Regions from separate parts of the Paenibacillus sp. LBL genome, predicted to be linked through region 3. Evidence: predicted binding sites of a transcription regulator. Region 3 holds the regulator's gene; each other region holds the start of a gene.
The links. Region 3 encodes LexA, which represses DNA repair genes until DNA is damaged. Its sites were predicted from a motif close to CGAACATATGTTCG; they were not measured.
Positions count from the first base shown of each region.

Region 1: the regulator LexA is predicted to act here: its motif matches at 2,378-2,391, upstream of M2277_RS11530 (YhjD family protein).
Region 2: the regulator LexA is predicted to act here: its motif matches at 4,539-4,552, upstream of M2277_RS20570 (SPL family radical SAM protein).
Region 4: the regulator LexA is predicted to act here: its motif matches at 2,455-2,468, upstream of M2277_RS25965 (YhjD family protein).

Region 1 covers NZ_JARXYU010000004.1:90,080-97,852, forward strand. The annotation lists gene M2277_RS11525 (YhgE/Pip domain-containing protein) at 1-1,931, opposite strand, end outside; gene M2277_RS11530 (YhjD family protein) at 1,961-2,344, opposite strand; gene M2277_RS11535 (YitT family protein) at 2,917-3,609, shown strand; gene M2277_RS11540 (DUF2188 domain-containing protein) at 3,679-3,861, opposite strand; gene msrA (peptide-methionine (S)-S-oxide reductase MsrA) at 3,998-4,963, opposite strand; gene M2277_RS11550 (TVP38/TMEM64 family protein) at 5,050-5,667, opposite strand; gene M2277_RS11555 (TerC family protein) at 6,185-6,886, shown strand; gene M2277_RS11560 (hypothetical protein) at 6,982-7,299, shown strand; gene M2277_RS11565 (AraC family transcriptional regulator) at 7,401-7,773, opposite strand, start outside.
Region 2 covers NZ_JARXYU010000010.1:164,013-171,785, reverse strand. The annotation lists gene M2277_RS20590 (hypothetical protein) at 1-271, opposite strand, end outside; gene ku (non-homologous end joining protein Ku) at 646-1,575, shown strand; gene M2277_RS20580 (ATP-dependent DNA ligase) at 1,617-2,486, shown strand; gene ligD (non-homologous end-joining DNA ligase) at 2,492-3,409, shown strand; gene M2277_RS20570 (SPL family radical SAM protein) at 3,392-4,480, opposite strand; gene M2277_RS20565 (YitT family protein) at 4,703-5,620, opposite strand; gene cls (cardiolipin synthase) at 5,788-7,218, opposite strand; gene M2277_RS20555 (M23 family metallopeptidase) at 7,493-7,773, shown strand, end outside.
Region 3 covers NZ_JARXYU010000004.1:437,680-445,452, reverse strand. The annotation lists gene metH (methionine synthase) at 1-470, opposite strand, end outside; gene M2277_RS13295 (cupin domain-containing protein) at 639-1,175, shown strand; gene M2277_RS13290 (FixH family protein) at 1,276-1,680, opposite strand; gene M2277_RS13285 (HAD family hydrolase) at 1,951-2,742, opposite strand; gene M2277_RS13280 (hypothetical protein) at 2,785-3,309, opposite strand; gene M2277_RS13275 (DUF896 domain-containing protein) at 3,470-3,676, opposite strand; gene M2277_RS13270 (LysM peptidoglycan-binding domain-containing protein) at 3,875-4,246, opposite strand; gene lexA (transcriptional repressor LexA) at 4,422-5,048, shown strand; gene M2277_RS13260 (hypothetical protein) at 5,123-5,941, opposite strand; gene M2277_RS13255 (RNA polymerase sigma factor) at 5,934-6,473, opposite strand; gene M2277_RS13250 (hypothetical protein) at 6,612-7,028, opposite strand; gene glnA (type I glutamate--ammonia ligase) at 7,175-7,773, opposite strand, start outside.
Region 4 covers NZ_JARXYU010000017.1:94,261-102,033, reverse strand. The annotation lists gene M2277_RS25980 (N-acetylmuramoyl-L-alanine amidase) at 1-541, shown strand, start outside; gene M2277_RS25975 (hypothetical protein) at 646-915, shown strand; partial or broken gene M2277_RS25970 (Ltp family lipoprotein) at 956-1,291, opposite strand; gene M2277_RS25965 (YhjD family protein) at 1,969-2,379, opposite strand; gene M2277_RS25960 (hypothetical protein) at 2,508-2,750, shown strand; gene M2277_RS25955 (helix-turn-helix domain-containing protein) at 2,830-3,045, opposite strand; gene M2277_RS31795 (helix-turn-helix domain-containing protein) at 3,145-3,363, shown strand; gene M2277_RS25950 (deoxyribonuclease IV) at 3,613-4,734, shown strand; gene purU (formyltetrahydrofolate deformylase) at 4,870-5,769, shown strand; gene M2277_RS25940 (DUF7408 domain-containing protein) at 6,129-7,773, shown strand, end outside.

The sequences.
Region 1 (7,773 bases), 350 kb from region 3:
AAGAATGGCGGTGTCATCTGAATCGGGAAGGTGCCGCCCGCACCCGCCAGCTGCAGCACAAGCAGCACGATGGCCATTGCTTTTCCGACATTGCCGAATACCGACACCAGAGTGTATACAATCAGCATGAAGATGGAGCTGATCAGCAGCGCAAACAGGATGAACCAGCCGGGATTCACCACATAGGTCCGGAGCAGGTAGAGGTCGCCGAGGGTGACAAACAGCGCCTGGAACAGAGCGAGGGTCAGAAAGGTTAAGTAGCGCCCGAAGTAGACCTCGATGCTGCGAAAGCTTCTCTCCTCATCATGAATATCAACGGAGAGCAGGGACACAAGCAGCAAGGCACCCACCCACAACGATAAGGTCGTGAAGAAGGGAGACATCGCGGAGCCGTAGTTCGGAATCGGGTACAGCCGATTCTCTTCCAGTGTGACAGGCTCGGCAAAAAATTGGCTTTCGAGCTCAAAATTGTTCTGAAGCAGATCGATGACTTCCTGAATATCGCCCTCAGCTTCCATCTCCCGGAGCCGGTTGGCCAGCGTTGTAATGCGAAGCTCGGCCTCCGGCAGGCGGCTCTGGGCAAGCTGCACCTCTTCTCCCCCCACTGTGAGCCCCCTCTGGGCATCCTTTAACAGGCGCTGGATGTCGGGCACGCTGGTCAGCGCCTGTGTCAGCTCATTCTGGACACGCTTGGCGGTATCGGAGCCCTTGCTGAAGGCTTTGCTTATGGCTGGACCGATCTCGCTATCGTAGCGGCTTAACAGTGTGTTGGTCAGATCTGTAATGTCATCGGCAAGTTTTTTCAGCTTAGCAACGGAATCGGCGGGTGCTTCCTCGCCCCGTTCCACCGCTTGTGTTAGGGTCTGGAGCACGGATTGCGCAGATTTCCATCTTGCCGCAATTTCCTCAAGCCTGGCGGCACCTGAAGCTGCTGCGGGGGAGACGGAGCCCAGCCGCTTAAACAATTGGCTCAGCCGAGCTGCAGCTTCAGCAGCTGTCTCGGCGCGAGCCTGGGCAGCGTTCAGGCGGTCGGCAAGCTCCTTCGGATCCATGTCGGCTTGCCCTAAAGCGTCCAGCGCCTGAGAGAGGGCACCAGTAGCTGCACCCAATACCTCCAAATCTTGACGCAAGGCAGGCTCCAGAGACTTCGAGGCACCGGCAGCCTGATTGGCGAAGTCCGCCAGTGCGCCCGCCATTTCCTTGCCCTCGGTAGCGATTCCTTCCAGGCGGGGGAGGGCGGTATGGGCTTGCTGAACGAGCTGGTTGGCCAGCTTAATATCCTCCTGAGCTGTGGTTACCGCTTCATTGAGCTCAGGAAAGCTTTTTTCAAGCCGGAACAGAAGGTTTCGCACTTTATTAATCGCAGGGAGTTGGTTCTCGATTTCAATCCCGAGCGTATTAAAAATCTCGAAGATGGTACCGTTGGCGGTTTTGATGAAGTTTTTGCTGATTTCCTCGACAACGCCGGATGCGCCCTGTGCCGTGACTTTGGGGGCAATCGCGTTAATCTTCTCGTTCGTATAGTAGAGGATCTGGGCTTTGACAGGCTCGTTGCTAAGCACCGTGCCGATACGGGCAGAGAAGTCCTCCGGAATGACAATGGCCGCGTAATCATTACCGCGCCTTACCCCCTGAATGGCGTTCTCGCTATCCTCCGTAAACCGCCAGCCCAGCTTTTCATTTTGATGGAGAGACTCCACGATTTCTTTTCCCAGATTGATCGGTTCGCCGCGCAGGGTGGTTCCTTTATCCAAGTTGGCGACAGCGATGGACAGCCCCGAAGTCTGGCCGTAGGGATCCCAGGAGGCCTCAATATTAAACCAGGCATATAGTGAAGGGAGAATGGCCAACCCGGTGATGATGACGGCTGCAGCCCAGTTTCGAACGATTCTATTTAAATCAGTAGAATAAATATGGAAAATATTCTTCATGAAAGCTCCTGTCTTGTACGTAGTTGGAGCTAGTATGCCGCCAAATCCGTGCCAAGATACGAAACAAGCTGTTCCTTTATTGCTTCCTTGAGAGAGGCCCAGTCGCTGAGCAGCCTGCGTTCATATCCGCGGCATAGATACAGCACCTGCACCCCATCTTCTGCGGTACGGCTCTGGTTCTGAATCCGGATACCGCGCTGCCTCATCTGCTGCTGAACCGACCAGGCATGATCAGAATTCCCTTTTTGCATGTATTGCAAATTTAAAATGTAGAGGTCTGCCATTTTGAGACTAAGGGTCTTCAGGATTTGAATGTCCCGCTTAAGAAGCGATTGGAGCAGGTTGTACAGGAGATAGTCTCTGATCAATGCTTCGTCTTCTTCAGAGGGCAGTGGAGGAGTTGAAGGCTTCATAAGTAACACTTCCTCATAAATGAAATACGTATAAGAACATATGTTCTAATATACACATCGTATTCGAGGATTATGCTTCGCGCAATGTATAATTTTTGGTATGTTCACGATATAGGCGTACATATCATGAATAGAGTGGATGGATATTCAACTTGAGTGTGCAATTATGTTGATGTTCATGTAATCCATGGTAAGGCAGAGCGTATCTTCCTGGGGGTGATGATGTACCGCATCACACAAGTGTTCATCCAGTAAATTCCAATGAGTACCGATGGCTGTTTAGCTAGCCTGCAATCTGTGTTATAATAATGTTAGCAGTTAACTATAACGAGAAAGAAAGGATCAGGATACCATGTGTCCCCGAAGGACGAATCCCCAAAGGACGATTTGGAAACGTTATGATCTCTCATACACATAGCTTCCTTCGTAGAGCGAAGTCGGACGTCTGAAGACAAGGACGGTCTCTCACGAAAGGATGGGAACTATGGTTCGAAGGATGAGCTCCTCCAGGTTTCCTCAGTGTAGAGATTGGCCTATGTCTGACCAATCTACTACGACAAGAGGGATCCTGTATGAGGAAAAGACAAAACACAATTATCACCATGTTGGCGATGTTGTTCGGAACGTTTTTAATGGCTTTTACGTATTATCACATTAATTTTCACAATCATTTAACCGAAGGCGGCTTTGTTGGCCTTGCGCTGCTTGGCAAATATGCACTCGATATTCCGCCGGCATTAAGTATGATCCTGATGGACATACCGGTGCTGCTGGTTGCCTTGTTTATCAAAGGCCGGAAGTTTATTTTCAATACGGTTGTTGCAGCGAGTATGTTCACTGTGTTTTACGCATTAATAGAGCGGTATTCTACGCTCGTGATTGATTTGGGCCATAATTTACTGGCAGCCGCGCTGCTGTCTGGTTTATTAACAGGCTTTGGAGCCGGTATTGTGCTCCGATTCGGTGGGGCAACAGGTGGAGACGATGTGATCTCCGTGCTCTTCAGCGAGTGGAGCGGGCTTAAGGTAGGGACGGTGTTTTTCCTGATGGATGCCGTAGTACTGCTATTATCGCTATTCTACATGCCATTGGTTGAGACTTTATACACCATATTAGCCGTATCGATTGCCGGACAAGTGATCACGATCACAGTTACGTACGGTACCGAGAAAACGGAAAAGAAACCTTTTCGGAAGGCGGTCCGTGCCCCAAGCACTCCGGTTACTCCGAAGGCAGCACAGCATACCGTTAGCGGCCGTTCATAATACGGTCCCATTAAGAGAAGCTCACCCGCATCAGGGTGAGCTTCTTTAGTATGCGGTCAGGGATGGATGTTACTTCCCCTCTTTGGGGTGATTTTCGTCCCACTCCTGCGCTTTGGCGGTGGCGATTGCGATGGCCCGACCTTCATCGTAGTCTTCCTCCAGTAAGGCATTGGCTATTTCCACCGCTTTATTCCTCACACGGGGCTCCAGATTTTTCATCGATGGCGGATAATCATTTTTGCTCCAAGGCATATTGCGATCCCTCCATTTCATTGGATTCAGTATGTACTGTATTATTACCCTGTCCTATAAAAATGAATAAACACTCTAACTCCATAAAAAAAGTACATTGTCCGTTGATTGGACAATGTACTTTGGATGTTCCTGTTTATTCAAACAGCTGCAAATATTCGCCGTAGCCTTCCTGCAACATGTCTTGCTTCGGAACAAAACGCAGTGCCGCTGAATTGATGCAGTAACGAAGTCCATTGGGTCCAGGGCCGTCGTCGAATACATGACCGAGGTGTGAGTCGCCTTTTTTGCTTCTCACCTCGGTGCGGACCATCATATGGGTGAGATCCATTTTTTCCTTGATGTTATATTCGCGAATCGGACGGGTGAAACTTGGCCATCCGCAGCCGGCATCATACTTGTCCGTAGAACTGAAGAGCGGCTCGCCCGACACGATGTCTACATAGATTCCTTCTCCGTGGTGGTCCCAGAATTCGTTGTGGAACGGAGGTTCGGTCGCATTATTCTGAGTTACTTCGTATTGTATCGGCGTAAGACGCTGTTTCAGATCCTCGGTATCGACGGGATCGGACCAGTGCTGGTCAATGAAGTCTTCGCGGCCGGATCCTTTGCGGTAGCGTTTGTAGTGGCCCGGATTTTTCTTGTGATAATCCTGATGGTATTCTTCGGCTGCATAGAAGGTGCTGGCCGGAATAATCGGCGTTACAATCGGTCCATCAAATCGTCCGCTGGCCGCTACAGCCTGCTTCGACTGCTCTGCCAGTTCTCGCTGTTCTTCTGTATGATAGAAAATAGCGGTCCGATACGACAAGCCGCGGTCATGAAATTGTCCGCCCTCATCGGTAGGATCGATTTGCTGCCAGAAGAGTTCAAGCAGCTTCTCGTATGGGAACACTTCCGGGTTGTAGGTGATTTGCACGGCCTCATAATGGCCTGTTGTATCAGAGCACACCTCTTCATAGGTCGGATTTTCCTTATGTCCGCCCGTATAGCCGGATACAACATTCAAAATGCCGGGCAGCTCATCAAAGGGAGAGACCATACACCAGAAGCAGCCTCCCGCAAAGGTAGCCAATTCGCTTGGGTTTGAACGATTACTCATATATTATCCCTCCGTCGTAATAACAATATAAATGTAAGTCTTATTATTATTATAATCATTTTTGGTTGGCGAAACCAAAATATTGCTCAATCTTCATGTTTCCTTGCCTTCAGGCGGCGGAATATCGCCAGGCCTAGAGCGGTTACCAGCATGAGTCCTGCAGCAATGGCAGCGAATATTGCCGGATGCTCGGCAAGTCCGCTGCCCATCCAAGCGTACAGGAGAATCGCAGGGATTTTACCGATGGCGGAAGCAGCTGTATATGTCCAGAAGGGAATGGAGGCCACCCCTGCATAGATATTGACGGCCATCTGCGGTATGACGGGCAGCAGCCGTGCGAGCAATATGGCTTGAAACGGACGGCGTTCCACCGCTGTGGTAAACATTTCTGCAGCCGCATATTTCCCCAGCAAGCGCCTGCCGTTCTCCTTGTACAGTGCGCGAACTGCCGCATACAGGAGAATGGCGGCTACCGTTGTGCCGAACCAAGAAATAGCTGCAGCCCAGATCGTGCCGTAAGCGTATCCGAGTACAGCGATTACGACTTTGTAGGGTGCAATAGGGAACAGGGCCAGCAGCGTGGCCAGCATCACCATCAGGAAGAGCGAGGGTTCTCCTCGAAGCCAGTCCATGATTTCTGCTCTGTATGTAAAACCTAATGCCAGGACAGCAGCATAAATTGCCGGTATAAACCATCGTTTCATTATGTCTCCTCGCTTTGCATGATAAAGCTGAATAGCATAATAATAGCAAAAAAGCGGGAATTCTGCCCGATTTTCGGTGCGGAGAGACTATGACTTTATGGAAAAAATTGAATATACAAGCGATTTTCCATATGTTATAATATGTAAAATTGAATATCCCAAAGGGGAGTAGCTTTATAAGAAAACCTATATCGTGGCCTTTTTCAAGGATGAGTGACCGCGATTCGAAGATGGGTTTTCTTGCGATATAGAGTTTAATCCAGCTCTGCTGATTACTCATAAGTTCTATATCATAAATAAAGTCGTCATGACGGGACTAACTATCCCCGGCTTTATTGGCAACGAATTTGTTGTTTAGCGAGACCTTTGCCTGATTTATTTATGAATGAGGTGAAGGTCTCTTTTTGCGTTCAAAAAACGCTGTAGACCTTATAAATTAAGGTAACAGCATTTTTTTTGGATGGAGGGCATTCGCAGGTGGAAACCTAAAAGAAATCAAAGAAAGGGTGGGAGAAGCATGGATTTGATGTCGGTGGAATTTTGGACGGCACTGCTGTCGATTATCCTCATTGACCTGGTGCTGGCAGGCGATAATGCCATTGTTATCGGACTTGCGGCTCGTAATGTCCAGAAAGAAGACCAGAGGAAGGTTATCCTGTGGGGTACCGTTGGTGCGATTGTCATTCGGATTGTGGCTACACTTCTCGTTGTACAGCTCCTAATGATTCCCGGCTTGCGCCTGATCGGCGGCATTGCGCTGCTGTGGATCGCTTACAAGCTGCTGGTGGATGAGAAACAGCATGAAATATCTGCCGGCAACCAAATGTGGGCAGCAATCCGTACGATCATCATCGCGGACGCCATGATGGGACTCGATAACGTCCTTGCGGTAGCCGGAGCAGCGGGTGAAAGCTTCATGCTCGTCATTATCGGACTTGCAATTTCTGTTCCCATTATGGTGTGGGGCAGTACCATTATCCTGAAGCTGACAGATCGCTTTCCAATCATTATTACCATCGGTGCAGCGGTGCTTGCATGGACAGCATCGAAGATGATCGTAGCAGAGCCCATGATTCATGACTGGTTCTCAAATGACTTTCTGAAGTACGGTTTTGAAATTCTGGTCATCGCCATTATCATTGGTGTTGGAACTTGGATGAAGAAGAAGAATGAGGACAAAGCGAAGAGGAATCCGGTCCATGTAAAGATGGTCGATTAGCTTTGGTTTTGTATAGGGTGCAATAAGCGGTATAATATCTTCATGGACGAAAGGAACGACAAAGAAGTTCCCATCGCATGAGGAGGAGTTATTACATGGAGTCAGCAGCCGGAAAATCCATGGAAGAACGGATTGCGGAATCGTACCGCCAGGATGAGGATATGATGATCCTCGTATTTGCCCAGTGGTGCGTGAATCACGGTCTGGATCCAGCCGAACTTTACCGCAAAGCATATCCGAGTCAGCCCGCCAACGATCAGTTGACCCGGGTTCTGGCATTAACGGTGCCTAAGGAAGAAGCGGGTGAGATACCGGATCAGACCCTGCTTGGAGTGCTTTCATTATTCGGAAACGAGGATTTGGCGATCGTTGTCTCTGAGGCAGTAGCCACATTTGGTGCCGATAAGAAGTAAGCGTGAACTCATGGCATATCTTACATGTGATCTTAGGCAAAAGCGGGTCGATCAAGGAGAAAACCTTGGTCGACCCGCTTTTTTATGGTCAGAATGGCTCATTAATTTGACGTTCGGCTGGCCATCCGGAATTGTTTAGGCGAAACACCGAATCGCGAACGGAAAACACGGTGAAAATAAGTGTAGTTGGCAAAGCCGGAGGTTTCGGCTACATCCTCCAGCGAAAGAGGACTGAACACAATCCGTTCCTTGGCCATGCTCAGACGCACGTCCATGGTGTATTGCATGATGGTTGTACCGAATGCCTCCTTGAACAGATGAACCGCACGGGAGACGCTGATCCCGACATGGGCGGCAACATCCTCCAGCTTGAACATCGAGGAGGCATTCTCTTCAATATAATTCTTCATGCGATAAGCAAGATACGTCTTGGGCGTCGTCGAAGGCTGCTCCGACAGCAGACGGTCCACTTCG
Region 2 (7,773 bases), on a different contig from region 3:
TCTCTCTTGGCGACTCGTCCACGACCTCCATTGTATCGGTCGTCGAAGGACCAATCAGCCCGTTGTCCAGCGTGACATTGCCTCCGCCAAGACCTTCGTTGATCATCCGGTCAATATCGAACATTGTAGATTCCCGAGATAGCTCGCTCTCCTCCGAGGTCAGGCTGTTCCAATCCACCATTTCACCGTTGACCGGCTGCGCAGCGGAATGATCAGAAGCCCGGTCCTTCTGTATCTCTTCTGACGTATTGGTTTCATTAGGCTCCATCATGATGAAGATTACCTCCTTATGCGGGCAGAGTTCATCGTCAATATGCCTCAAAACAGTTCTAATTATGCAATCCGGGGCTATAACTCATACTAGAGTCTTTTTTTGGGCACACTAATAGAGGTAATTCAAAAAGTCATCTTTTGATCACGAAGCAGCACATGAAGCTTAATCGACATCGAATTTTGAATTCAGACGGGCCTTCCGGTGCTCACGTAGGTTTTGCCTACGCTCCGCTCCTCAGTCCCTACCTTCATCCAACCTTCTCGGTGCTGAAAACCTGACTTTTTGAAACACACCATTTATAGTCGGCGTAAATAGCGTTTACTACACGGTCATACTCAAACATATTAGAATTTGATAGGAGGTTTCATAGAATGCATACGGTATGGAAGGGCGCTATCAGCTTTGGTCTGGTGCATGTGCCTGTCAAGATGTTCTCGGCCACAGAAGACAAGGATATTTCGATGCGTTACATTCACAAGGAATGCGGCAGCCCGCTCTCTTACATTCGTAAATGCCCTGTATGTGAAGAGGAAGTGGCCTGGGAGGAGATTACGAAGGGGTACGAGTATGAGAAGGGCAAGTTCGTGCTCTTCGAAAAAGAGGAGCTGGATCAGCTCGCGGAACAGAACAGTAAAAACATTACCATTCTGGACTTTGTGGATTTGACCGAAATCGACCCGATTTACTTTCAAAAAACCTACTACCTCTCGCCGGACCAAGCCGGCGCCAATGCCTATCGGCTGCTGCTGGAAGCGATGAAGCAGTCTGGCAAGATCGGCATCGCCAAAATCGCCATCCGCTCGAAGAGCAGCCTTGCCGCGATTCGGGTGCTGGACGAATGTCTTTCGATTGAGACCATATTCTATCCCGATGAAATCCGCCCGATATCCCAAGTACCGAACTTGCCTGAGAAAACCGAGGTCAATTCCAAGGAGCTGGATATGGCCAAACTGCTGATTGATCAGCTATCGACTCCCTTCGATCCTGAGAAATATACCGATGATTATCGAGAGCGTCTGCTGGATCTTATCAACAGCAAAGTATCCGGCGAAGAGATCAAGATAGCTCCTGCCCGTCAGGAGACCAATGTCGTCGATCTGATGGCTGCCCTTCAGGCCAGCATCGAAGCTGTGAAGCCGATCGGAACGGACCCCGGCACGAAACCGAAACCGCGTAAGTCCACCCGGAAAACCGCGGCCAAGGAGCCTGCCGCCAAGGTCAGCGGCGGTGAAGCGGATACGGATGCACCGAAGCCGAAGCGCCGGAGCACTAAATCCAAGAAATCCGATTCTGATTCCTGATCGGCATGGGACAGCTGCAGAATATGCTGCCTAAGGAGCCAATGGCCCCAATCTCGACGGAACAGATCACCACGGGTGAGGAGTGGGGATACCAATTGAAATGGGACGGCGTGCGAATTCTGGCCGGAGTAGACCCTAGCGGCGTATCCCTGTACTCCCGTAAGCTGTTGGATAAAACCTCCCTGTATCCCGAAGTCGTTCAGGCATTATCCGGGCTGAATGAACGGCGTCTTCTCCTGGATGGTGAGGTTGTCTACTTTCATCCGGAATTAGGTCGACCCGTGTTCCAGAAGGTTCTCCAGCGGGAGCGATCGCGTGCCATCAGCACGCACGCTCCTCTGTTCACGTATGTCTTGTTCGACATTCTGGTGGACGGCGATCAGGACCTGCGCAAGCTTCCTTATCTTGAACGCCATCACCGGCTGAAGGAAGCCGTTTCCGCCACGCCGGGTCTGCTGATCGCAGATTTGTTTCTTGAGGGCGAGCATTTATGGAATTGGGCCGAGGAACGAGGCTGGGAAGGCATTGTAATGAAGCGCCTCAGCTCTCCATATCGCGAAGGCAAGAAGCATCGGGATTGGTACAAAAAGAAAATTGCCGTTAACATGACAGCCACGGCTGTTGGACTCATCATGAGGGAGGGCCGCGTAGCCAGCCTGGTTATTGCCGATGACGAGGGCAGCTATATCGGCAGAGCATCCCTCGGGCTTAATGAACAGACCAAAAAAAAGCTGCTGCAGTATGCGGAAAGCCACCAGGCTGGGGCCGCTTGGCACGCACTCCATAATGACCTAAAAAAAGAACAGCTTGCCTGGCTCAGTCAGCCGCTGACGGTGCAGGTTACATTTCTCGAGTGGAGTCAGGACGGCATGATGCGCCATCCCAAACTTGTCTCGATTGAGGGGGTGTAAGCAGCATGGCCCGTACCGTCAAAGGAACCTTGAACATTGAAGGTCAGGAGATTCAAATTACCAATCCGGACAAACCGCTGTGGCCGGAGGTCGGCATTACCAAGGCCATGTATCTGCAAAAACTCGCAGCGATATCGCCTTTCCTGCTTCGATATTGCCAGGGAAGGCTGCTGACTACCATCCGATACCCGCATGGGGTGCAAGGCGAATCGTTCTATCAGAAAAATGCGCCGGAGCCGCTGCCTCCTTTTGTGCACACCTATGTGCATGAGAACATTAATTATGTGCTGCTGAATGGATTGCCCGAGCTGCTCTGGCTCGGGAATCTGGCTGCACTTGAGTTTCATCCGTCGCTGCATTTGGCAGGCAGCGATCAGCCCTGCGAATGGATGATTGATCTGGATCCGACCCTGCCAGAGGAACCCCGGATCATGGAGGCAACTGCAATCGTTGGCAATGTGCTGAACTCCTTGGGGCTGAACTCTGTGCCAAAAACCTCCGGCGCAACCGGGGTTCAGATCATCGTCCCGATTCCGGCAGGCGTAACTTTTGATGAGCTTCGCGCAGTCGGTCAATTCGTAGGCCAATATGTGACGGAGAAATTCCCTAAGCTGTTCACCATCGAGCGGCTTAAGAAAAATCGCGGGGATAAAATCTATTTCGATTATCTACAGCACTATAGCGGAAGAACCCTTGCTGCTCCTTATACACCTCGGGCGCGCAAGCTTGCGACCGTCTCTACCCCGCTGACCTGGGAAGAGGTCCATCGGGATGTTTCGCCTACAGAATTCCACCTGCTGAACATTGTAGAGCGTCTGCAAGAAAAGGGGGATCTGCTGCAAGCATTGCCTCCGCAACCGATCGAAAATGTCATCCGTCACCTGACATCCCAAGGAAAGAACGCGTCAAAAAGGAAAGGCTAGCTGCTCAATATCCGGCATCAGTTCCTCCCGGGAAACTGGCACAGCCGGTTGGGGCAGCTTTTTCGGCTTTGGAGATCTAGCCATGTCTGGCTGTGGCAGATGAAGATTATGACCCCCTTCGTCCGATATTTCGAATGGTTGAGAAAAGCCGGAATTCGTCCCATTCGCACCCGTGATGGCAGCAGGCTCCCGCTTGCTCTGACCGCTCAGATCATATTCGCTGAGCAGTCGGGCCGCCATCGACTTAAAAGCATGAACGTAGTGTTCTTCTGCATAGGCGCCTTGCCTATATAATTCGCGATAAGACTGAACCACATCGGGGAACTGGTGTTTAAGCGTCTCGATATACCATTTCTTCACATCGCGAGACAGCCTCAGCAATGAGATCATGGCAAAAGAAATGCCCCTCTCCTTCGACTGGGACAAAAGCTCCTTCAACTCTGATTCATCATCCGTCAGAAAAGGCAGCACGGGTGCAACAAACAGTCCTGTCGTTATGCCGGCTGCCGATAAAGCGCGCATCGCTTCAAGCCTGCCCCCTGGGTGCGGTGATGCAGGCTCCAGCTTCCGGATGATGTCCCCGTTCAGCGTATTCAAACTGATGTTGACCGACACATTCTCCATCCGGGTCAAAATGTCCATGTCCCTCAGCACGAGTGGAGAGCGCGTTGTAATGCTGGTAGAGATACGGTATTTGGCGAGCAGCTTCAAGCATTCCCGCGTGATTCCCTCTTTGCCCTCGATCGGCTGATACGGGTCCGTTGCCGTACCGATCGTAACCTGTCCAATGGATATGCGCATCGCTTCAATATCATGATCAAACTTCCTCGCCGCGCTCAATAGCTGCTTCTCCAGTGCTTCGGCCGCATTTGCCTTCATAAAGATATGATGCTGGAATTCGTCCTCTGCCCCCTTGCCGATAAACGATTGAAAAGCACGGGCATAACAAAAACTGCACCCATGTCCGCAACCACGATACGGATTAATGGACCAATCGAAGGGCATCCTCTCTTCTTTCACCCTGTTTAATGTTTGTTTAGTGGTTATGCGTTCGTATTGCGTATGAGCCATTCCTCTTCCTCCCCTCGGATACTGCCATGATAAAGGTTGGGTATATCCTTAATTTTATCAAACATATGTTCCTATTATAAGTGGAACTTACTGGATTTACAAATAAAACTCCAGTTCACATCGTCAATAAAAAAACGTTAACTGAATTCTCATACTCGCTAAATAAAAAAAGTTCCACCCGCTGTTAAACAACACGGGTGAAACCTATATATCGGTACCATATTAATGGATTGCCTTCTTCTTAAAGCGACCGCCCTTCACATCATGGATGTTGCCGATAGCAACAAAGGCTTGGGAGTCCCAGTCTTCCACAATGGATTTCAGCTTCGCTTCCTCCAGACGGGTAATTACAACAAAAATGACCTTCTTGCTATCGCCCGAGTAAGCACCCTCTCCATCCAGATAGGTAACGCCACGTCCCAATCGCTGGGTCAATGCATCACCAATCTCCTTATGCTTGTCACTGATAATCCAAACCGATTTGGATTGATCAATACCTTCAATCGTAATATCAATCAGTTTAAACGCCAGGTAATAAGCAATGAGTGAATACATGGCATGATCCCATCCGAAAACAAAACCTGCACTGCCCAGAATAAACACGTTGATGAACATCACGATTTCACCGACAGAGAACGGTGACTTCTTGTTGATCAGGATAGCCACGATTTCCGTTCCATCCAGGGAGCCTCCGGATCGGATAACTAAGCCAACCCCAATACCGAGGAGAACGCCACCGAACACGGCAGCAAGCAGCGGATCGATCGTAAGCGGGTCGACTGGATGAAGGAAATAAGTGCCAATGGACATGACCAATACGGCGTATAGCGTGGATAGAGCAAACGTTTTTCCGATCTGTTTATATCCTATAAACAAAAACGGAAGGTTGAACAAGGTCAAGAATATCCCCAGCGGAATTTCTGTGATATGAGAAACCATAATGGATACCCCGGTAATTCCTCCGTCAATAATCTTGTTCGGCACCAGAAATATTTCGAGCCCTATTGCCATCAATACCGCACCGAAAGTTAAGAACACCAGACGGCGGAGAATCTTCAAAGTTGCTGAGCCTGCTTTGGGATTCTCCGGCTTCTGCTGCTCCGCTTTCACTTGTGCAAGAATCTTCACATCAATTGACATAAATCTCCCCCGTTCAACTTATGGAAACTAAGTTAATATATATTTATAAGTGGAACTTATATAAATATTCTATCATATAAATAAAAGCTGGACATCCAAATTTCAAAGTTCTTCCTCCTTTTTACTTGCTTTCTATTAAATATGACATTCGATGTAATATATTACAGTTATAGAAGTGGCGACAGCATGCGGCATAATATTTCCGCTGCTTTCTGCCATCTTCCCCGCTGCCGAAATGCCTCCGCATCAATAGGGCGGCTCTGTCTCAGGTCCTCCCTGAAGTCCGATACCAAGCGCTCTATGGGCTGCTGATCAAACAGCACGGCAGTCAGCTCAAAATTACAGAAGAAACTCCGCATATCCATATTTGCCGTACCTACCGAGCCCAGAAGCTCGTCTACGATCAATACCTTGGCATGAATAAAGCCTTTTTCATACTCATAGAAGGTAACTCCCGCTGCCAGCAGCTCTTCCACGTAAGACAAGCTTGCCATCTTGACCAGACGGGAATCGGCACGATCCGGAATAATGATCCGTACATCAACGCCGCTCACCGCAGCCGTCTTCAGCGCTTCATATATCCCCTCATCGGGAATGAAATACGGGGTTGTGATCCATATCCGTTCTTTGGCTACAGAAATCGCCCCAAAACACATCTCCTGGATGGCATTCCAGTTCATATCCGGTCCACTGCTCAGGATCTGGACTTGCTCATTTCCGGTGCATTCATGCTCCGGATACAGGCCAAAATCAGAAATGCGCTCGCCGGAGGCAAGCTTCCAATCGTGCAGAAATACATTTTGCAGAAAATAGACCGCGTCCCCTTTGACCTCCAGATGCGTATCCCGCCAAAAGCCCATTTTCGGGTACTCGCCCAGATAGTCATCCCCGACGTTGATCCCGCCAAGAAACCCGACCGTTCCATCCACAACAACGATTTTGCGGTGATTCCGGTAATTGATTCTGCGGCTGAACATCGAAACCATGGCAGGCAGAAAGAAATAGAACTCCACCCCCGATTCTTTGAACCGTTGAATGAACGTTCTCTTAAGCTTATAACTTCCCAATCCGTCGCAAACCAGACGTACCTTAACGCCTTCTTTTGCCTTGCGAATCATTACATCCTGAAACCGGGTACCGATCCGGTCGTGGCGAAAGATATAGAACTCCACATGAATGTGTTCCTTGGCCTGTTCCATAGCATTCAGCATCGCATCGTATGTCTCTTCCCCATCCGTCAGCACCCGGCTCTGATTACAGCCTGTGATGGGACTCTCCGACAGGTGATTGAGCAGATTAAACAAACGGTCATTGTGATGAAATCCGGGATTATTCATATCCTCTTTACGCTTAACAACGGCGGCTCGATCCCACAGATGCCCTCTGATTTCCTGGAATAGCCTGGAGCCCCGCTTACGAATCTTCAACCGCTTCTGATAATCCTGCGCCACAAAGAAATAGAGTACGAAGCCGATCAAGGGGAGGCAAAATAAAATAAACAGCCATGCCACAGCCTTGGACGGGTTTCGGAACTCAAGCAGCAGCACCGCGGCCATCTGCAAAATAAAGGTGATTAGTGCAAGCAGAAGCCACACCATATCGGCAGCCTCCTCACGATGAATAATAGTGGTTATTGAATAGAAATGACAATGCACTGGAATGCGAGACCTGCAAAATAACTACACTACATCATTGACCAATTCCTTATGTATTTATTCAATTACCCAATCTGGCACCATAGTGAATAAGTTCTCTTATCTCATCATTTTTGACATAGTTTTCGAAAGAATAGAATACATACTAGATAAGGGGCTGGCCAAGTCTAGCGGATAGCCATTAAGATCCATTCATTATGTAGGGAAGGGAGATGCCATGAAAACCGCACACCGTAAACAACGCTTAACCCTGCTGGTGCTTCGGGATGCCCAGCATTCAGTCAGACAGATCCAGCTGTCCAGACCTCTGATGATAGCGGTGCCTGCGGCCGCTATTTTGTCAATCGCCGGATTGATTGTTTCCTTGCAGATCCAATCAGCCCAAACGATCATGGGGCTGGAGAAGCAGTTAACCCTGAAAAGCCTGGAAGCCATCAAGATGGAAGTAACGGTCACAGACAAGGATGAAGCCATCGAACGCCTCAATAAAGCCATCAT
Region 3 (7,773 bases):
TCAACCCCTCCTTCAATCAAAGCCACGGCCTGCTCCTCGTAACTCTCAATCAACTCGGCAAAAGTCACACCGCCGGTGACGGAGAGCGTCTTGGTTGTCGGCCCCATTGCCCCCACCACATAGCGAGGACTGTCCGGGGTAGAATATTTTTCAACCGCAGCACGCGCCAAATGCGCTGCTTTCAGGTTGAGTTCCCTGGCAAGCTCCGGAACATCATATTCAGCAAGGACAACGGAGGTTGAGCCAAATGTATTCGTTTCAATCAGGTCTGCACCTGCTTCAAGGTATTGTTCATGTATTTTCTGAATGACATCCGGCCGATGAATGACCAGCATTTCATTACAACCGTCCAGCTCCGGGCCGCCAAAATCTTCTGCCGAGAGGTCCTCTTGCTGTATCATGGTGCCCATGGCACCATCAAGAATTAATATTCGTTCCTTAAGTACTTCTTGTAAGCTAGGCTTGTTCAACTCATAAACCTCCCCGGAAAACGTTAAATCTTAGTGTATCAGAATATTTTTCAATAGAAAAGCTGAAATATGCGTTGTTACTCGGGCAAATCAACATTTGCAGATGACAAACGCGGTGAGGGGGGCTATAATACATATTAATCCAACGGGAGAAAGAGGGTTAGAGCTATGGCAGAGATTGTAATTCGCAATACGAACGAACGTATTACCGGGGAAGAAAATGTTCGGGAATTCCTGAATAACCAAGAGGTTGTTTACGAGCACTGGAATATGGAAAAACTCCCGGCAGCGCTTCAAGAAAATTTCAAGCTTAGTGATGACGATAAGAAGCGCATTTTGGACATCTTTGATGTAGAGATTCGCGACCTGGCTGCAAGACGCGGCTACAAAATTTGGGATGTCATCACACTTTCCGAGTCAACGCCCAATATAGAGGACCTGCTGAAGAAATTCGAAGAGGTTCACACGCACTCGGAAGACGAAATCCGTGCGATAGTCGGCGGTAAAGGGATCTTCATTATTAAAGGTTCTGACGATGTAGGATACTTTAATGTTGAGCTTGAGCCCGGCGATGTCATTTCCGTTCCGGAAAACACGCCTCACTTCTTCACATTGATGGAGAACAAACAGATCATCGCAGTTCGTCTCTTCATTGAAGAGAACGGATGGGTAGCTACACCGGTAGCGGATCCCCAGTTCCAATAAAACTGCAATGGTTGATTGAATAGGAAAATAAAATAAGGCAGCGCAACCATCCGATTCACGGATCCTGCGCTGCCTTATTTTATTGTGTTGCATTACTCCATTACTCCGTTACCGTGAGTTCCTTCAACGGCATCGAGTGCTGTCCTCTTGCAGTGACGTGCGAAACGATACGATACGTTCCGGCATCGGGGAAGGTTTTTTCCATTTGGTATACCCCATCCTGATCGTGCTTAACCGGCACCTTCGCCTGTACGCCTCCACCTTCGAGTGTTACTTCAAATTCCACATCATTCGCATCTTCCACCGGATTGCCTGCTTGTGTCACCTTTGCTTGAATTAATACCTTCTCACCAGCCTGAATGCTCTCCGGCGTCAACGTCAGTTCTACAATGATAGGCTCTGCCATCACATCATCGCTGTATTCCGCTTGGCTGTCACTGCATGCAGCAAGCGCAACAGCCATAAGTACCATCGCTGCAAACAAAGCCACCTTTTTCGTAGTCATGCCTAACACCTCTTTACGATATAATGCTATGTATGGTTCATCCACGTAATGGTCAATGCCAATCTGCGTAAGCTTACTATCCATTATATCGTATTAACCTTTTTTTTCTATCTCATACAGCTTACAATTGTGTGACGTTTATCACAGGCGGTAATCACAACAAACCTCAGGCGACAGGACCAACAAAAAAACAGCCCCGGATCGCATAATCTGCTTCAGGACTGTTTCTATGTACGATAACGTATCGATGGATATTAATATACTTGTAATTTACAAATTCCTCAAAATGCCGTGCAGTTCGGATAAATGCTTGATTTCAAACTTCGGCTGTATACCCGGATCATGGGGACGATCGACCCGATTGATCCATACGGTATGGAGCCCAGCCGCATTGCCGCCCTTAATATCCGTTGTCAGTTTATCCCCGACCATAACAGCTTGATCGGCCTCCACACCTAACAGATCAAGTGCATGCTTGAATATGGAGACATCTGGCTTACCCTTGCCGAAATCGCCGGAAATGATAATATGATCGAAATATGGGACCAGCTCCGGGACGCCATCCAGCTTCTCCTGTTGCAGATCAGGACTTCCGTTCGTAAGAAGCAGTAATTTCACGTTGCCCTGCAATTCCTTCAGAATTTCAAAGGTCTCTTCATATACATAGGGTCTTGTTCGACGTTCTGAAGCAAATCGTTCAGCCAGCTTCTCAGCCAACGACTCATTATCCACACCCACGCGAATAAGTCCCCGGCGCCACGACTCTTTGCGGTAAACGGGTGCAAGTTCCTGAAGTTTCCTGAATTCCGGCTGTGCTCCAGCCGTAAAATTCGCCCACAAGCCTTCAAACGGATTAATTCCGATCATTTTAGTAAAAGCAAACGTATCATACGATTCATATAACGCTCTTGCTTCCTCCCTGACCGCAGACAGCAGTTCAGCTGCATTGACGCCGGTTTCCGCTGCCCCCGCTTGGCTTGTCACTTCGAAAGCCTCTTCCACACTTCGTTCGTCCCACAATAACGTATCATCCAAATCAAATAACACTGCAGCTATCGGCATTTCTCTCCCACTCCCCATATTGACTGTTATCTGCTCTGTCGATTAGTCATGCTCCACTGGAATTTGATGAGTTTTGGCAAACTCCTCCAGCCTCTCGCCCATCGCTTTGGTATCATAAAGATTCATCATGCGTGAGAACACCCAATTGCCCGCTTTCCCTTTGCCCTGGATAACCACGGAACCCGAAGCAATTTTGATTTTCTCGATGTCAGATACAGCCAAACGGCGTTCCCGGTTGAATTTCATCGTGGATACAGAGGCACGCTCTATCTTCAAATAAGGCTTACGCAAGAAAATCATAAGCGCCAATAGAATATACAAACTGACACCCACCCAGTTCAACACATCATTGCTTCCTCCTGTTGCCCCAGACGTTGCAGTGCCCAGAAGGGCGTACAGCCCGGCAAGCGCAACGAGCACTAACGGCAGAACGTATTTACGTCCTTTAAACACATCACTCTTATCGGAGATGGTGGAACCTTGGTACGAGGACAGCCCTTGCTTCTTACGCTGCTTGTTGAGTTGTGACATATTCTTGTTGACTTTTCTTTCCCATGATCGTGACATATGGTTCCCCCTGGACTCAATTTCAATATGATTTAAACCATATAAATTTGGGAAACCGTGTTCAATTCTCTACAAATGAACCGGCATCCCAAATGTTATAATTCTATCCTTCTATCTGCCCATTAATCCTCTGATCAGATCATGAGACAGTTTTCATAGACTACTGCTTTAATCGTGGGCCGCCTTTTTCTTCATTTTCATCTACCCATTCAATCGATTCAAGCTGTTGTCTAAAGTTACTACGAATATTGTTAAGGTATATTTCCCGAAGCTCAGCCCGTTCCTTCTGCTCTTCTTCGGTCAACCCTTCACTCTTCTGTTTTCTTGCTAATACATTAATGCGTTCCACCAAAGTATCAATATCCATGCCTTCTCCTCCAATTCCAATATCATTTATAACTTAAACATGTGAAAAAGAGCTTGTCAAGGAAACCGCACCCTTGCAAACTCTCATTAAGAATAAATATGAATGTATGATCAGTATGAATGGGTTCTCCCCATCATTAACAATAGAGTATTAGTAATTAGAAATACACAATACGCGTTAGAATGGATTGCTCATTACTTACCACACCGGTAATGATAACACCTCTCCTGCCTGTATGTCAGGACCCTTCAAACCGTTCGTTCTTCTAATACTATCAATATATACGCGCGTATCCATATCAGCTGGTTTATGAAGGGAAGCGATACGCCATAAACTATCGCCGGATTGAACAATGACCAACTTCTCACCTGTCGGCTTCTCCATTCCCCCGGCAAAAACGGAATAGGCCCCCGTCCAAAAGGATGCAACAATCAGCAGAATGAATAGAAGTTTAATTAAGGGGATGGAAGTCATTCTGGATTTCAATTGATAGACCCAAGTCACCGAAGACTTCTCCGTTCGCACAGGAACGTTCTCATAAATACTACGGTATGTACTGTATTTCAACATGGAATCATCATCTCCCAAACAAGTGTTCTCTTATGAATTCATAATAACACGAACATTTGTTTGATACAATACCCAAAAGAACATTTGTTCTATCTTTTTTTAGAACTTATGTTTGTACGAACGGAAGTTCTATGTTATAATTTTCCCAAACGTTACTAAATGGGGTTGATACGGCATGTCGAAAATATCCAGCCGCCAGCTGGCGATCTTAGAGTTTATCCGCAACGAAGTTCGTAGCAAGGGTTACCCGCCTTCTGTCCGGGAAATCGGCGAGGCTGTAGGACTAGCTTCCAGTTCAACGGTCCATGGGCATCTAGACCGATTGGAGAAGAAAGGTTTGATCCGCCGTGACCCTACGAAGCCAAGAGCGATCGAACTGCTTGGCCAAGAAGAATCCGATAGCGCTAATCTGTTTACCCACACCATTGCCAGAGTGCCTGTTGTCGGTAAAGTCACTGCAGGCGTACCTATTACCGCCATGGAGAACATCGAGGATTACTTCCCCCTCCCTCAGCATTATGTAGGCGACGATAAGGTATTCATGTTATCTGTTGTTGGTGACAGCATGATTGAAGCTGGCATACATAGCGGTGACTATGTCATTGTTCGCCAGCAGCAAACTGCAGACAACGGGGACATTGTAGTAGCGATGACAGAGGAAGACGAAGCAACCGTAAAGACCTTCTACAAAGAGAAGGACCACGTTCGCTTGCAGCCGGAGAATCCTACTTACGAGCCCCTGCGCCTGAATCATGTAACCATTCTCGGCAAAGTCATCGGTCTCTTTAGGGATGTACACTAACTTCATATATCAATGAACAAGAGGTTACCTTCCCTTAGTTGGATGGTAACCTCTTGTGCTACGTTATTTAATCCTTAAGATTTCCGGTCCTTGCGCAAGACCATCGCCATGGCATTTTGCCTAAGATCTAATTGATACATTCTCTCAGCCATATTATATTCAGGCGAGCCTTCCCCGCCTGGACCCTCCGTGGACTTCAGAACAAGCTTATTATCTTTCACCGTAGGTGTAGTGCCCGGTCTGTAATAGGACGTGCTGGCTCTAGAAAACTCCTCCTCAAATTGCAGCTGCACCGCCTTACCACTCCCATGCTCCACCGCAAATGCATAGATTTGTATTCCGTGACAGTCCTTATATTGCGGGGCGAGTATGAACACATCCGCTTCCTGAAAAGGCAATCGAATCATCTGAAGAGCAGCGGAAGTTGGTTGTATGAAGGTGAGATCCTCAAGGACAACCACATCCTCCGAGGTCCCCTCTGCCGCGTACTTCACTTTGTAATCCCCTTTAAACGACAGATCCGTTTCGAGTCCGAAACAGCTGGGAGCTCCTAATTCCGTTATCTCTTCCTTATCGATGGCAACTACCTGTAACGTTCCTTCATCCGTTGTACCTTCTGCGCGAATCGTCTCCGTCACAGATGGGGATGGTCCCCCCCCTGCCGTATGCTGTTGTACCGTACGTTCCCCCCAAGGAAACTGAATCAATAGCAGTAGAGTGACAAACAATAGCACGCCAGTCATACCAACACGTAAATATGGACGACGCTTTGATCTATGGCTACCTTGGGTCAGTGACACCTGTACCTTATTTTTCATCTCGGCGGTAAATGGTTCATTTTGAAAAGGACCTTGTTGCGCTCGCTCGTACCAATCAGGCTTTTCCTCATTCATAACCAGAATTCTCCTTTAACATGTTCTGCACTTTTTTTCTCGCCCGATACAGCCTGGATTTAACCGTACCAGTCGCTACGTTTAGAAGCTCCGCTATCTGAGTGATCGGCATTTCGTAGTAAAGATCTAGAACCAGCACCTCCCTGAACTTTCTTGGCAGACTCATAATCATCCTCCATATCTCATCCGTATACTGACTTTCCATATATTCCGCTTCAGCTGACCGGCTCTGGTCATCCAGACGCGGCTTGTCCTGCAAGGTCACTTTCCGCAAGAAAAAAGCCTGTTTGTGCCGGAACGCCGTATGTCTTGTAATCGTAAGCAGCCATGTCTTTAACGTCGACTGCCCACGAAACGTATGTATTCCATAATAGGCCTTAATAAAAACCTCTTGGGCAATGTCATCAGCAAGAGCATGTTGCTTGGTCAAAAAATAGGCGTAATTCCATATATCATTTCCATACTGGTTCATCATTTCATTCAAGGTTTGTGTATCCATCTTCGACATTTGTGTTACGTATTCAAGCTCCAACCGATTCACCTCATCTAATTAGAGTCATTGAAGCGAGTAAAAGTTCCCTAATTTTGATAAATAAAAAAGGCATCTTCCCCCACATGGAGTAGATCCCCTTCATTCCCGGTTAATGTTAGCTGGTTTCTAAAGATTATGTTACTCACTCGTTAAAGGAGCCTGGTCCCAATCCAATTTAAATTCAGAACCAAATCTTCTTACGGATTCTATATCAGCAGTAAGATTAAAATCCTGCTCAGATCCGTAAAAACCCAATTGATAACTTCCTGCCGTATCTGTTTCTTTCCAATCCAATTGATATAAATGTTTTTCAAAAGACATAAATAAACCATTAAGACTAAATGAATTAAGCCTTTCAAGAGGAAATTCCGTCGTAACTCTAATATAATTTCGAATCGTCAGGTTGGTCCAACCAAAATTCAAATCATAGATTAAATGATCCGCTTCAAAAAACTTAAAATGGATCTGGCATCCTTCATTCTCACCAGGTATTCGTGATATAAAACGGAATTCAACCCGAGTTCCCTCTTCATGGAGGTCCCTAAGTACGGCCATTTATAATCTCCTCTACGGTTATTCCTTTGATTTCGGGTAATGTTATTGTAATCAAGCGTAGTTGGAATGACAAGTCGGCGCTGCCATACCTACACCGACTTAAACAAAAAAATCCCCACTGCCATATAGCAGCGGGGATTCCTCTATTAATACATCGTAATGTACTGATCGCGTTCCCATTGGTGAACTTGTGTGCGGTACATGTCCCATTCGATTTCCTTCAGCTCATAGAAATGCGCCAGCGCATGATCGCCGAGTGCGTCGGAAATAACTTCGCTGCGAATCAATTCGTTGAGCGCTTCCTTCAGGTTTGCCGGTAAGCTTGGGATACCTTCCTCGATCCGCTCTTCTTCCGTCATCACATAGATGTTACGGTCGATTGGAGCTGGGAGGGACAATTCGCGTTTAACGCCATCCAAACCTGCTTTTAGCATTACAGCAAGAGCGAGGTATGGGTTAGCTGCTGGATCCGGGTTACGCACTTCGATACGTGTGCTGAGGCCACGGGATGCAGGAATGCGGATCATCGGGCTGCGGTTGCTTGCAGACCACGCTACGTAGCAGGGTGCTTCGTAACCAGGCACGAGACGCTTGTACGAGTTAACCGTAGGGTTCGTAATCGCAGCAAATGCGCGTGCATGCTTAAGAATACCCGCCATGTAGTTACGAGCGGTTACGCTCAAGCCAAGCTCATCACTCTCATCAACAAACGCGTTCTCGTTGCCTTTGAAGAGCGATTGGTTGC
Region 4 (7,773 bases), on a different contig from region 3:
TAAAACATGGGGGATTTACGAGGTCCATGATTTTCATAAAAACTCGCGAGGTTGGAACGGGATCGGTTATAACTGGTGGATTGGGTTTGACGGAACGATCTATGAAGGCCGTGGATTCCATTATGGGGCAGGCGTAGAAGGTCACAATCATGATTCGCTTCATGTTGGATACCAAGGCGATTTTACTCAACAGCAGATGACCGATGCGCAGATTGCTTCAGGGATCGCTTTAAATGCTTGGCTATTGGGGAAATGTCCCTCGGCAAAGGTAGTCGGCCATGGAGAACTTGCGTCAACAGCCTGCCCAGGTCAATATTTCCGGATGGATGAACTTAAACAAGGACTATCAAGAAAGGGGGCTGACAACGTGAAACAAGATAGCGAAAAGGTAAATGTCATCGTGAACGGAAAGAAAATCAAAGACGGTAAGCTTGAAAATGGCGTAACCTTTGTTCCCCTGCGGGATGTAGGCGAGGCGATCGGTGCAAAGATTGGATGGGACCAGAATTCTAAAACGGCTACACTTGAAACTAAGGAATAAAATTATGAGCTACAGGGACCCCGAGGTGGCGGCATGCGGGGTTCTTTTTTGCTTTCTGGCCTGATATAATACAAACATACATTCGCATAAGGGGGATGAATGGAATGCTACCTGATGCTGAAAGAAAGCTCCATCGAATACTTCTAAATTACCCGTCACATAAACAAGGGCAAATGCCCGTCTTCCGGCTATTAGAGGCAAAGACAGGCCGGAGTAAAAAGGACATTCTTTTGTCTCTGCAGTATTTAGAGGACCACGGATATATTCAGTGGCCGGACAAAACAACAACCACCGGTATTATCGTGTTAAAAGACGATAACGAACCTCCACCAGCAAAAAAAGCAAGAAGCACTTTTGATTATTGGACATATTAAAAAACCCTATCGGCTATGTGCTGATAGGGTCATTTTTATCTTATTCTAAATTATCTATCGCGTATTGCGCTTCTTCCTTAGTGAATTTTTCACCGTATTCCGAAATCAATTGATCGTAAATAGCGTCATCTGACATATTCATAGATTCTGCATACTGTTTCGCTTTTTTTAATGCATTTTCTTTCCAATCGAATACAATGTTATCGATAGCATATTGAGCGGCTTCTTTAGGGAAATTCTCTCCGTATTCAGAAGTTAATTGATCATAGATACCAGCCTTTGACATACTCATAACTTCCGCATACTGTTCGGCTTTTTTCAATGCTGATTTATGTTCTCTAGGTACATCTTCTGTCTTTGCCTCTTCGGGTTTCTCGACTTCCTTCGGTTTCGGGTCTTTATGAAGATCTTCGAAATCTTCCCCGCCCAAGGCTGTGTATTTGTCTTTGGCGGTCTTTAAATCATCCTTTTCTACAGCCTTTACGAGTTCGTCGTATTTTGCTTTGTCATCGCCTTTGAGTTTGTTTAACTGCTGATTTAGTACACCCACTGAAGAATTATATCGATCCTTTGATATTGTTCCACGAACTGTTAGTTGTATATAAGTTCTTGCTTCATTCATCATAATTTTTCTATAACTTTCCTGCCATTCTTCCTCAGTAGGTTCATTACTTTTTTCATTCTCACTTGATTCGCTGTTCTCTTTTTGTTCATCATTACCGGCGGTTTTAGATGGATCGGTTGAATCCTCAGAAGCAGTGACTGGTTTATTTGTAGGGGATGTCCCCATATCCGTGTTAAATGCACCGATCAGAAATACAACAAAGCAGGTTACGGAAATTAGCAAATTCCTTTTTTCTTTCCCATTCTTTTTGAAAAGCGAGACTATTGACATGATTAGAAAAACAACAAAAGATAGAAACCCTATAATACTTATAGCTTCCATTACTACAAAAGCACCCCTTTGGTTAATATATGAACACGAACCCAGTCTATCAGATATAGGAAAATATTTCTATTGCTTTTTGACTATTTATAGATTTTCTACGAACTTTAATATTTATTCCATAACTCTTCTGGCCCAGTTCTATCCTCATAATGGCTTATATTTAACCCAAGGTATTTACGCATCAATACAGATGCCTCTGCCGTTATAAACTCCCAGCGCAGTTCCATTTCTGATCTGTATCCCCTACACATAAACTTCGCCTGTATCCCATTTTGGGTATTGGTTTGCTCGTATACTTTAAGGCCTTTCGAGCGGAAGTGTCTTTTAATATCCTTTAGGTCGCCCCACGCTCGGTCTACAGCTAATTTTATTGTATCAACATATGGTCCCGGTGTTTTAAGATTAACCTCCATATAACGGCAATCGCGTTCGTAAGCTGCTATAACCAACAGTAACAATATGTACTTTTTAACACACATGCGATCATCAGACGAAATAGATTCTGGGAAGCTCATGTATATACCCTCCTATACATAACGGAACATACGTTCCATCATACATGTGCGCAGTTACGAAAACAAGACTTGATAGGAACTGACGTTCGTTGTATGATGTTTCCAATACTACTCAGAGGTGACACGACATGGAAACTTACTCATTCATATGTGAAGCGGTTACAAATAATAAAGATGTTAAGAATGTGATTGCAAGACATGAAGCTGAAATGAAGTCACCGTGTTATGTTCGCTTGTTAACGGATAAGGGTGTGAAGAAATACTATGCGGAGAGAAGCAATTTGTCTTTGAAGGATGCTGGGTGGATTGTCGTCGAAAAACGAGAGGATTTCTATTTAGCTTGCGAAAGTAATATTTTACCAATTGAGTGATAGAGGAAATAGAGGTACAATTTAACAAAATAGAGCGAATTGCTCTGGACATCTCAAGAGGGTGCGGTATTCCCGCTACTTACTCTTCTATCCACTCATACAGATTTTCCATACTGCACTTAAGTATTTTCGAGGCGACATACATATCCTCAGGAGACATCGTTCTTTCGTTTCGGCAGAAATGTGAAATCATTCTAGGGTGTCTTCCGGATTTAACGGCGTAGTCATTCTGTGACATTCCCCTAGCAATGAGTAGATCAGGAAGTAAGCATCTCCCTCTGGAGACGCGTTTCAATTTGCTTGCTCCTTTCGAAGGAAGGTGATTCAAGGATAAATTTTACCATGTTATCTCTTGAGGTGTAAGTACAACGAGAAAATACGGAGGCGGAGTCGCATGAATAAGGGGAGTAAATACAGGCAGGACGAGCCGATAGGGTTAAAAGAATTAAGAGAGTCAAGAGGATTAACTATTGAGTCGGTGGCGAATTCAATTGGTATTAGTAGTGATCAGCTCGGACAATACGAACAGAACCCCAGTGATACACCTGTATCAATTGCTCTAAGGATCGCGAGCGTCTTGAATTGTGATTATGACCTTATTACATTCGCGTAAAGAAGCATGAAGAGCCCAAACGTCTACTAGAGACGAAGGGCTCTTTTTATATTTCCCCACAATCCACCCACAAAAACACGTTCCAAGGCCTTACCTCGCATTCCTTCGGTTTCCAACTTGAAGTGACGAGAACCCCCGACATTATTGGATTCCTTCCAAGAACGTCCTTCCGTTTCCACCCCTTCTAGATTTATTTCGATATACAAGCTAAAATAGGTGTAATTGTGTGTTAAAAAAGGGGGATGCAGCATGTTGAAAATTGGTTCCCACGTGTCGTTTTCGGACAAGGGATTGCTGACTGCGACGGCTGAGGCCACATCATATGGCTCAAGCTCGTTCATGATATATACCGGCGCACCGCAAAATACGCGCCGCAAGCCGATCGATTCCATGTTTATTGAAGAAGGCAAGGCCGCTATGCAAGCAAGCGGGATTGATGAGATTGTGGTCCATGCGCCATACATTATCAACCTCGGATCGTACAAGCCCAATACGTTTGAGCTTGCCGTGAGTTTCCTGCAGGAGGAGATTCGCCGGACACATGCGGTTGGCGTGAAGAATATCGTTCTCCATCCTGGTGCATATACAGATAAGGATGCCGAATACGGCATTGACCGTATTGCGGAAGGACTCAATGAAGTTCTGGGCGGTACGGATGAGACCGAAGTGAAGATCGCTCTGGAGACGATGGCCGGCAAAGGCACCGAAATGGGACGCAGCTTTGAAGAAATTGCTTCCATTATTGATAAGGTGAAGTACAATGACCGATTGGCGATTTGCCTCGACACTTGCCATATTCATGATGCAGGTTATGACATCGTGAATGATCTGGACAACGTACTGGAGCAGTTCGATAAGCTGATCGGACTCGACCGGTTAACGGTCGTGCACGTAAACGACAGCAAGAACCCGCGTGGAGCGGGTAAAGACCGCCATACACCGATCGGAACCGGTTGGATCGGGTATGAAGCCATTCAGAGCGTGGTTCATCACGAGAAACTTCAAGGCAGACCGTTCATTCTGGAGACGCCGTGGATCGGTAAAGATCCGAAGACGCAGCGTCCGATGTACGAAATTGAAATCGCGCTTTTGCGTGGAGATGTGGAAGGACGTTTCGGGCAATCCTTTGTTCAGCAAGTGGAAGAGCTGCGAGCCTTCTTTGCTAAGGAAGGAATCGACTCCCGTTCGTTCGTGCTGGATACGTGGACACTTCTGAAGAATGATGCCAAAGCCAAAAAAGCAGATCCACGCGAACCGATGGAGCGTCTGTATGATATGGTCATGGCAGCTGGATTATTGCCTGAACTTGCGGAGGAGCAGATCAATCAGCGCATCATCGCCTGGTTATCCGGGACTTCTCTGACTTCATAAGCTTCAATAGAAGAGGCATTCATTAAAGTAAAGATGACTAAGGCATTCTCAAGAAAACTTCCGCTTGCTGCGGTTGGTTTTCTTGGGAGGCCAATTCACGCTAATTGTAGATGTAGAGGAGGATCACCGAGTCTCATGGAAATTCACATCAAGAAGGATCTGCCGTCTGTGGCAGGCCAGTACCCTAATCGTGCCCGCATGCTCATCTCCTGTCCGGATGGACCAGGAATCGTGGCAGCGGTCTCCCAGTTTCTGTATCAGCATGGTGCGAACATCGTTCAGTCTGACCAGTATACGATGGATCCTGCAGGCGGTATGTTTTTTATGCGGGTTGAATTTGATCTGGAGGATCTGAACACCAAGCTTCCTCAACTGGAGGAATCGTTCCTGGAAGTTGCGGACCAATTCCGTATGGAATGGAATATCTACCATGCAGCCCGTAAGAAACGGCTGGCGATTTTTGTATCCAAAGAGGATCACTGCCTTGTAGAGTTGTTGTGGCAATGGCAGGCAGGCGACCTGGATGCAGATATTGCGCTGGTGGTAAGCAATCACCTGGATATGAAAGAATATGTGGAATCATTCGGTATCCCGTATCACCATATTCCGGTTACGGCAGATACAAAGCCCGAAGCGGAGAAACGTCAACTGGATGTAATCGGCGATGATATCGACGTTATCATTCTGGCGCGGTACATGCAGATTATTTCGCCAACCTTTATCGAACATTACCGGAACCGGATTATCAATATTCACCATTCCTTCCTGCCGGCTTTTGTCGGTGGCAAGCCTTATGCACAGGCCTATAATCGCGGCGTGAAAATCATCGGAGCAACCGCCCACTATGTAACCGAGGAGCTTGATGGCGGACCGATTATTGAGCAGGACGTGCAGCGTGTAAGTCACCGGGATGATGTCAACGAGCTGAAGCGCATTGGCCGTACCATTGAACGCGTGGTGCTTGCAAGAGCCGTCAAATGGCATGTCGAGGATCGGATTCTGGTGCATAACAATAAAACGGTTGTATTCAATTAAAGTGTATCAACCTGGCGTGTAAGTATCGATAGGTGAATAAGAGAGTTTACACCCTAAATTGCATCAGCAGCAACTACAATCCCGACGATTCATCATAGAAAGTACAATGGAGCAGCCTGACACTTTAACGCTGCAATGGATTAGCTCTTGATCCCGCTCCTTCTTCTTGGAGCGGGATTTTTATTTAATTTTTATTTTGGAAAATAAGCCCAAGCTCCAGCCGAAGCCCGCAAAAATCGGCCCTGTGTATCCTTTTATGGAGAGAAACGTCAAACTTTTTATAATTTCGACTCGTCAATATAGTTGAACTGCCAAGAGAACCATTACATAAGTCTTCTGATTTATAGGTGTAATTTATCATGAGAAAGCAATTTATATGTGGAGAGGGGAATCATCAGTTGTCGTTTTATACAAAAAAAACGTGGATTCTGCTGCCGATAGTGGCACTGCTGATTATGGCAACGTTATCCTTGTCAATTCCGGCAGGAAAGGTCTACGCCGACGGAGCGAAGATTGGAATTCAATCCGAAATGGGTTACCAAGGCAAGATCAAAAATCAAAAATGGAGTCCTGTCAAGCTGACCTTAACAAGTGACCGGGATATTTCCGGTGACGTGGTTGTGCAAATTCAGGACAATAATGGCAATAGGTATCAAACTTCCTATGTGCAGCAGGTGGATCTGCCAAAGGATACGCCGAAGGAAGTAGTCATTGGCATTCCGGGGACGATGCTTAATAAAGATAATAATCAGATCCTGTTCTATGAAGGCTCTTATTCCAAGGGAAAGCCGACGACATTTGCAACAGGGAAAAGTTATCTCCAGGCCTCCCCGTATCAAGGTGCAATCATTGCTGTATTATCCGATGATCCGGATACAATGAATTTCATGAACGTTCTTAATGGTAAAGGCAACAGCTTGAACGTATTTCCGCTTAAGGCGGCCAGCATACCAACGGATCCGATGCTGCTTAGCGGGCTGGACGTGATCGTTATTAACAATTTTGCATCCGATACGTTATCAGAACCTCAGCGCAAAGCGATAACGGGTTGGGTTAACGGCGGCGGCACGCTGGTCCTGGCAGGAGGAGCGGGTTACGCCAAAACAGCAGCACCGTTTGCCGATATCGCACCGGTTGTTGCGAATGGAACGGCCTCTGTTCAGTCACTATCCGAACTCGAGAAGCTTGGAGGGAAGCCGCTGAAGCTGGATGGGGACTTTACCATCTCCACAGCGAAGGTGGTGGAAGGCGCCAAAATCGGGATTGAAGCAGACGGCCAGCCTTTGTTTGCCTCGCATGCCTACGGCCAAGGAAGTGTTCAATACGCTGCCTATGATCTGGCTATGGAGCCGGTAAGTTCTTGGGCAGGCCATCCGGATGCCTGGGCATCGGTATTGCGGAGCAATCTTCCGATGACAGGTTCGCAAAATGGTATGATCTACAACTCGCTTATGGATAATCTGAATTATGTGCTGGAATATTTCCCTTCCCTGAAGATGCCGTCCTTCACGCTGTTGTTGTGGATGCTCATTATTTATGCGGTTGTGGTGGCACCGATTCTCTACTTTATTTTGAAGAAGGCGGATAAACGGGAATGGGCGTGGTTCCTGATTCCGATCATCGCCGTCATTGCAAGCGTTTCGGTTTATGTCGCTGGCTCATCCGACAAGACGAGGGAACTCGCACATACCATAAACTTGATTGAGCTGAACGGTCAGGGAGATGCGGTTAAATCCACAGCCTCGGCTTTTTTCACACCTCGAAGCGGGAATTATGCGTTGGAGTTTCCAGCGAATACGTATTTGAAGACGGGAGGTGCCCGGAATACATTCGGGGGAATGGGCGAGAGCAAGAGCTTTGTCCGGGTGGAACAGGAATCCACAACGCTTGAGCTTCGCGATATGTCTCAGTGGTCGCTAGCCAAGGTATGGGCCGACCGCCAGGGAACGGAGGAGATGGGGCGTCTGGCCATGGATCTAAAGCTCGATGCCAAAGGAGCATTAA